One region of the Cupriavidus sp. C2SS-8b genome, then DNA from elsewhere that is predicted to be linked to it. Evidence: predicted binding sites of a transcription regulator. Region 1 holds the regulator's gene; the other holds the start of a gene.
What was found. Region 1 encodes FNR, which switches genes on or off when oxygen is low (the NO sensors DNR and NnrR bind a similar motif). Its sites were predicted from a motif close to TTGATNNNNATCAA; they were not measured.
Positions count from the first base shown of each region.

Region 2: the regulator FNR is predicted to act here: its motif matches at 1,744-1,757, upstream of hemN (oxygen-independent coproporphyrinogen III oxidase).

Region 1 covers NZ_CP172716.1:2,135,420-2,138,824, reverse strand. Annotated here, with positions in the region: gene ccoG (cytochrome c oxidase accessory protein CcoG) at 1-226, shown strand, start outside; gene ACIGJB_RS09900 (FixH family protein) at 310-525, shown strand; gene ACIGJB_RS09895 (hypothetical protein) at 522-767, shown strand; gene fnr (fumarate/nitrate reduction transcriptional regulator Fnr) at 814-1,539, opposite strand; gene ACIGJB_RS09885 (sulfite exporter TauE/SafE family protein) at 1,619-2,374, shown strand; gene scpB (SMC-Scp complex subunit ScpB) at 2,922-3,405, shown strand, end outside.
Region 2 covers NZ_CP172716.1:3,487,660-3,491,064, reverse strand. Annotated here, with positions in the region: gene ACIGJB_RS16290 (UvrD-helicase domain-containing protein) at 1-451, shown strand, start outside; gene ACIGJB_RS16285 (ABC transporter substrate-binding protein) at 473-1,609, opposite strand; gene hemN (oxygen-independent coproporphyrinogen III oxidase) at 1,818-3,287, shown strand; gene ACIGJB_RS16275 (c-type cytochrome) at 3,375-3,405, opposite strand, start outside.

The DNA.
Region 1 (3,405 bases):
GGCCGAAAGTGACGATCTGAAGAACCTGACGGTCGAGTACGATCCCGACGCGAAGGCCCTGGCGCCGACGTCGAACAAGCTGGTGCCGATCCGGATTCGCGTGCCGATCGACGATGCCGCGCAAGGTACGCACAAGATCAGCGTGACGGTGACAAGCGAAGGTTCGGGGCAGGGTAGTGCGCAAATCAGGCAATCTACCAGTTTCATCGTGCCGCGCAATTTGTGATGCTAAGGGCGGTGCAGCGCATTGGCGCTGTGCCGGTCCAACCGCGAGCGCCTCGGTGAGGCGCCGACGAAGGGGGCAAGACGATGCAAGAAAGCAATCCGTGGTGGAAGGAGCCGTGGCCGTGGCTGCTGATGAGCGGCCCGTTGCTGGCCATAGTGGCTTGCGGCGTGACCATCTGGCTGGCTTCCACCCATCCTGACCGGCCGGTGGTCGAAGGCGTGTCCCGGCATGGCCTGGTCGTCGAGAAGGCGGAAGGGATCCCTGGCAATGCCAAGGCACCGCAAGCGAGGCGGCCATGAGGCTGCGCTGGCTGATGTGGGTACTGTGGCCGGCGTTCCTGATGGCCGGGGTGGCCACGGCAACGGTGTTTTCTGTGGTGGATCCCGGAGATCTGAATTTCTTCGGCCAGCCGATCGAGGCGTCGCGAGAGGCTATCTATACGATCGGGTTCTTGCTGGCCTGGGTATTCTGCGCGTTGTCCAGCGGACTGACGCTCTACACCATGCCGACGAAGCTCAGCGAAACGGACGAACTGGAGTGATTGGGCTGAAGCGGACCGCCTTGCCAGACAAGGCGGTCAGACCGCCTCAGCAGGAGCGGCTGTAGACTTGCTTGATGCCTTCCATGTCGACGAGCTTGACGTGGCGTTGACGGATCTGGATCAGGCCGGCCTCGGCGAATCGCGAGAACAGTCGGCTGACCGTTTCGAGTTTCAATCCGAGATAGCTGCCGATTTCTTCCCGGCTCATGCGCATGACGAACTCGGTCGACGAATACCCGCGTGCGGACAGGCGCTCTGACAGGTTGATCAGGAACGCGGCAAGGCGCTCTTCGGCACGCATGGACCCCAGCGTGACGAGCATGAGTTGATCATGCGATATTTCCTTACCCATCAGTCGCAGGAACTGCTGCTGCAGCGATGGCAGATCCATGGACAGCGCCTGAAGATCGGCCATGCGTACGACGCATACTTCCGTGTCTTCAAGCGCGGTGGCATCCGAGGCGTGCTGCATTTCACCCAGGCCGTCGAGGCCGACCACTTCGCCAGGCAAATGGAAGCCGGTGATTTGCGAGCGGCCGTCTTCCGTGGTGACATGCGTCTTCAGGGTGCCGAAGCGAATGGCATAAACCGCAGTCAGCGGATCGCCCATGCGGTACAGGGTTTCGCCCTTGTGGACACGGACGCGCTCTTGCACCAGGGTATCCATCTTTTGCAGATCCTGCTGGCTCATGCCCACCGGCAGGCACAGTTGCCCCATGCCGCAAGTGGAGCAACGGGGCGACATCTCGGTGACGGGGATGGATGTTAGCAATTGGAACCTGCAAGGAATGAGCGGCGAGGGCGCAATGCATGCATTTTAACGCGCGATGTGATGCGGTAGGGAGTTGCAATTGACTTTTGGTGTGCTTCTCAGTGTTTTCATGCTTGCCTTGCTGGGGGGCTTTCATTGCGCTGCCATGTGCGGTGGCGTTGCCCTCGCAGTCGAGCAGCGCGCCGCGGGCGTGCCGATTGCCGTGGTGCGGCGTCCCCAAGACTGGCTCCTGGAGTTGCTGGTGATGCATGTCGGCCGGATTTCCACCTACATGCTGCTCGGTGCGATGCTGGGGGCGGTGGGGGCGACGGCCTGGCGTCAGGATTACCTGCCCGTTCAACGGTGGCTATTCGGCGCCGGGAGCGCCATGCTGCTGGTATCTGGCTGGCGCCTGATACGCGGCGAAGCGTTTTCCATCGTGTGGCTGGAAAGGTTTGGCGCGCGCGCGGGGGCCGCCATTGCCGGAAGCTTCGGCCGGCTTCGCCGCAAAACTCCGGCGACGGCGGCGCGAAGCGGTGGTCTGGTGCGCCGCTATGGCATGGGCATGGCGTGGGGGCTCGTGCCCTGTGGCATGGTCTACGGTGCGCTTGCCCTCGCGTTACTGGCCGGCAATGCGCCCTCGGGAGCACTGGTAATGGGCGCGTTCGGGCTTGGCACGTTACCGAATTTGCTGGCGCTATCCAGCTTTTCGGGGCTGCTGCGCGCTTGGGCGCGCCGCCGTTGGGTCAGGATGGGGGCTGGATTGGCGGTCATGGTCTTCGGCGGCCTGGGAATCGGTCGAGCGGTGTTATTGCCACATTCGCTGGCCGAGCATGGTTTCTGCCTGGTGTTTTGAAGCCACCGTGAGGGCGCGGGAGTGCGCGGTGGTTGCAGGCGGATGCGGGAATGCCATACAATCGCCTGCATTGCGGTATCGCGCGGCGTGTTTCCGAGCGGCGCCTGGCAGCCCTTCCAAAAAAGGGGCGCGTCCGGGGTTTCGGGCAATGAGCCGACATTTCGGCGCCGAACCCTTCCGCAGTCCATCCGGTTCATAATATCTGTTCAAAAGTCCGGCTGGCTCTGCGACCGAGGTGCGGTCATTGCTGGCCCTGATCCCGATATTCGTTTTTCTTGCGGCCCAGGCGGACGTTCGCCGGAAGCCATGTCCGCCCATGTGGGCGCGTGCAAGAGGTTCGTGCACTGGTACTTGCCGGTGACCGGGCAATCTCCTGCTGGAACACACCCGGCAAATCGAAGCAAAAGAAGGTGCACGGTCTCGAAGCGAAACGCTTTCGGGTTTGCTGCGCGATGAGATGGCGGTGGCAATCGCACCGTTGAATCCACAATGTCCAGGGCTCCGGATTCGTCCCTGAGCAGGTGCAAAGACAGGCTGCACACCCAACATGAATACCCAAGAGGCGAAGATCGTCCTCGAGACTGCGCTGATCTGTGCGCAGGAGCCCTTGCGCGTGAGCGACCTGCGTCGTCTGTTTGCAGACGATGTCGGCGCGGACACTGTCCGGGTCCTGCTTGATGAGTTGCGCCAGGACTGGCGCCAGCGCGGGGTCGAGTTGGTGGCACTGGCCAGCGGCTGGCGTTTCCAGAGCCGGCCTGAGATGCGGGAATACCTCGATCGGCTCAATCCCGAGAAGCCTCCCAAGTATTCGCGGGCCGTCATGGAAACGTTGGCGATCATTGCTTATCGTCAGCCGGTAACGCGTGGCGACATCGAGGAAATCCGTGGTGTGACGGTTAGCACGGAGGTGGTCAAGAAACTGGAAGACCGCGGCTGGATCGAGGTCATCGGCCACCGCGATGTACCAGGACGACCGGCGCTCTATGCGACCACCAAGGCTTTCCTGGACGATCTGGGTTTGCGTACGCTGG
Region 2 (3,405 bases), 1.4 Mb from region 1:
TGAAGGCAAGAACCTGCTTGAACTGACCCAGACCGTGGCGCTGATGAGCATGCTGGAAGGGCGCGAGGAAGACCCCGACGCAGTGCGGCTTTCGACGCTGCATGCCTCGAAAGGCCTGGAGTATCCGCACGTATTCCTGGTCGGCGTGGAAGAGGGCATCCTGCCCCACTGCCGCGAAGACGAGGACATGGCCGACGAGAAGATCGAAGAGGAGCGCCGCCTGATGTACGTAGGCATCACGCGCGCCCAGCGCAGCCTGCATATCAGCTGGTGCAAGAAGCGCAAGCGCGCGCGCGAGACTTATTCCTGCGAACCGTCGCGCTTTATCGGCGAGATGAAGCTGGAAGAGGCGCCCCCGCCGAAGGACGAGATGCCGGCGATGAGCCCCAAGGATCGGCTTGGCGCGCTGAAGGCCTTGCTCGGCAATGGCGGCAAGACGGCGCCCGGTTGAGCGCTGCGTAAAACCGTGGACCTACCGCGTGCCTGAAGCAGCAAGCTGCACGTAGCGCGAGCCGCGCTGCCCCTGCGTGAAATCGAGCGTGAAATCGCCCACATCGACGCGAGCCTGCAGCGCGCGCCGCAATTCCACAGCGCCATTGCGGCGCCACGCACCCAGTGCGCGCACCAGCCAGGCGGCGCCGATATAGCCGGCGATGGTCGCGGGTGAGGGCGGCTCGTCAAGGTATTGCTTCATGCGGGCCACGTGCTCCTTGACCACGCGCAGCGTGGCGGCCTGCGGTCCGGGCGCAACCTGCGTCAGCACCATGCCGCCCGGATAGCCCGCGCCGAGCACTTCGCGCGCCACCGTGGGGCTGACCGCGGACAAGCCGACCAGGAATCCGTACCAGCCTTGCGCGGCCAGGGCCCGGCCCAGGCTTGCATAAGCCAGTGTGTCCCCCGCCACGATTACCGCACCGGGCCGTTGCGCCGCGATGGTGCGCGCGGCGGCGTCCGGGTTGCCGCCCAGCGGCACCGCGCGAGTGCCCATCGTGGCTTCGAGCGCCCCCAGCCACGCGGCGCTGTTGCCGGTAGCGGAGGCGGCGAACTCCGCCGAGACCGCCAGCGCCACGCGCGTCAGCCCGTAGTCGCGCAGTTGTTTTACGGCGGTGTCGAGTTCGGCCCGGTAGTCGGCGCGCGTGAACCAGACGTTGTCCGCGTTCAGGGCCAGGCCCGAGAGCGGCGCCACGATCTGCACGCCGCGCCGGTGCAGTTCGGGCGAGGCCGCCAAGGCCGGCAACAGCCGGTCGCCGGGACCGAACAGCAGTTCGGCATGCTCACCATCGGCGAGCGACAGCGCTTGCGCGAGCGCCGCGCGCGGATCAGCATCGGCGTCGCGCACGACATGCGCAATCCGCACCGGACCACCGGCGGCGTTGGCCGCGTCGAACATGACCTTCGCCCCGGCCAGGTAGTCACGCGCCAGGTCGGCCTGGGCGCCGCTTCGGTCGAGCAGGTGGCCGACCACGACGGTGCGCCGCGCCTGGGCCAGGGCAAGCGGCCCGGCGGCCACCCCGCCAAGTGCGGCCATCAACTGGCGCCGGCGCGGGGAGGGGGGCAGCGCTTCGCCGCGCAGGGATGGGTACGAAAAACAAGGCAGGATCGAGGGCATGGGAAGGGGATGGCTGGCTGTCCGGGCAGTGGCTGCCGGAGATGCGGGGCGCAGCGTATCCGGCACGTATGACAAAACTGTGACGAAATACCCCCGCCGACGAGGGGGCTGGCCGTGCCATGCGACCGTCGGGCTTGACGCGCGTCAATTCCTTACCGGCGTCGGGGAACTAGCATGGATCGTCAAACTCCCCGATCCGACCGCCCCCATGCACACGTTCACCACGCCATCCGCGGCCATCGATCGCCGCGCCCTCTCCGATTTCCGCGCGCTGGCCGGCCGCATCGACGGCAACGGCCCGCGCTACACGTCCTACCCGACGGCCGACCGCTTCCATGGCGGCCTCGATGCATCGGCCTACCACGCCGCGCTGGCGGACTGCCGCGCCGCGGCGCCGGCGCCGTTGTCGCTGTATCTGCACATCCCGTTCTGCGAGAACATCTGCTACTACTGCGGCTGCAACAAGGTCATCACGCGCGATCACGGGCGTAGCGCCAAGTACGTGAGCTACCTCGGCCGCGAGATGGCGCTGACCGCGGCCCACCTCGGCGGCCGCCGGCAGGTGCTGCAATCGCACTGGGGCGGCGGCACCCCGACCTTCCTGAACCCGGCCGAGATGCGACGCGTGATGGCCTCGCTGCACGAGCATTTCGACCTGCCGGCCGACGGCGAGCACTCGATCGAGATCGATCCGCGCCGCGTCGACTACGAACGCATGGCGTTGCTCGCCGAGCTCGGCTTCAACCGCGTCAGCCTGGGGGTGCAGGATTTTGACCCGGAAGTGCAGCAGGCCATCCACCGCATCCAGCCGTTCGAGGAAACCCGCGCGGTGGTCGACGCCTCGCGCCAACTCGGATTCCGGTCGGTCAGCCTGGACCTGATCTACGGGCTGCCGCACCAGACCACGGCGCGCTTCAACGCGACCGTGGAGCGGGTGCTGACACTGCGGCCCGACCGGCTCTCTGTCTACAGCTACGCGCACCTGCCGCATGTCTTCAAGCCGCAGCGGCGCATCGACGAAAACGCGTTGCCGAGCGCGGGCGAGAAGCTCGATATCCTGGTCTCCACGATCGAACGCCTGACCGCCGCCGGCTACGTCTACATCGGCATGGACCACTTCGCGCTGCCCGACGACGACCTCGCCGTGGCGCAGCGCGAAGGCCGGCTGCAGCGCAATTTCCAGGGCTATTCGACGCATGCCGGCTATGACCAGCTTGGCTTCGGCATTTCCGCGATCGGTGCCGTGGCGGGGCGCTACGTGCAGAGCGCGCGCACGCTCGATGATTACTACGCCGCAATCGACGCCGGCCGGCTGCCGGTCATGCGGGGCTTCACGATGGAAGCCGACGATCACCTGCGCCGCGAGATCATCGGGGCGCTGATGTGCAATGGCGTGCTCGACATCGCGCAGATCGAGGCACGCCATGGCATCGATTTCGCCAGCACGTTTGCCGCCGAACTTTCGGATCTTGACCGGCTTGGCGCAGATGGCCTGGTTCGTCGCGAGCCGGGCCGCATCGAGGTGACCATGCTGGGCCGCCTGCTCGTGCGCCGCGTTGCCATGGTGTTCGACCGCTACCTGCGCGAAGACGCTGCCAGGTCGCCCGTTGCCCCGCCGGCAGCCAATGACGACGCCCAGCCGGTGCGGTTCGTGCCGCGCTATTCCCGCGTGGTCTGATCCGGAGGCGCCGGTCCCGGCGCGCAACCAACAGGCGAAAAAAAGCCCGCGATCCAGTCGCGGGCTTTTCTGTCTGTGCAGCCGGTGTTACTTGGCGGCGTTGGCCATGTAGTCGGCG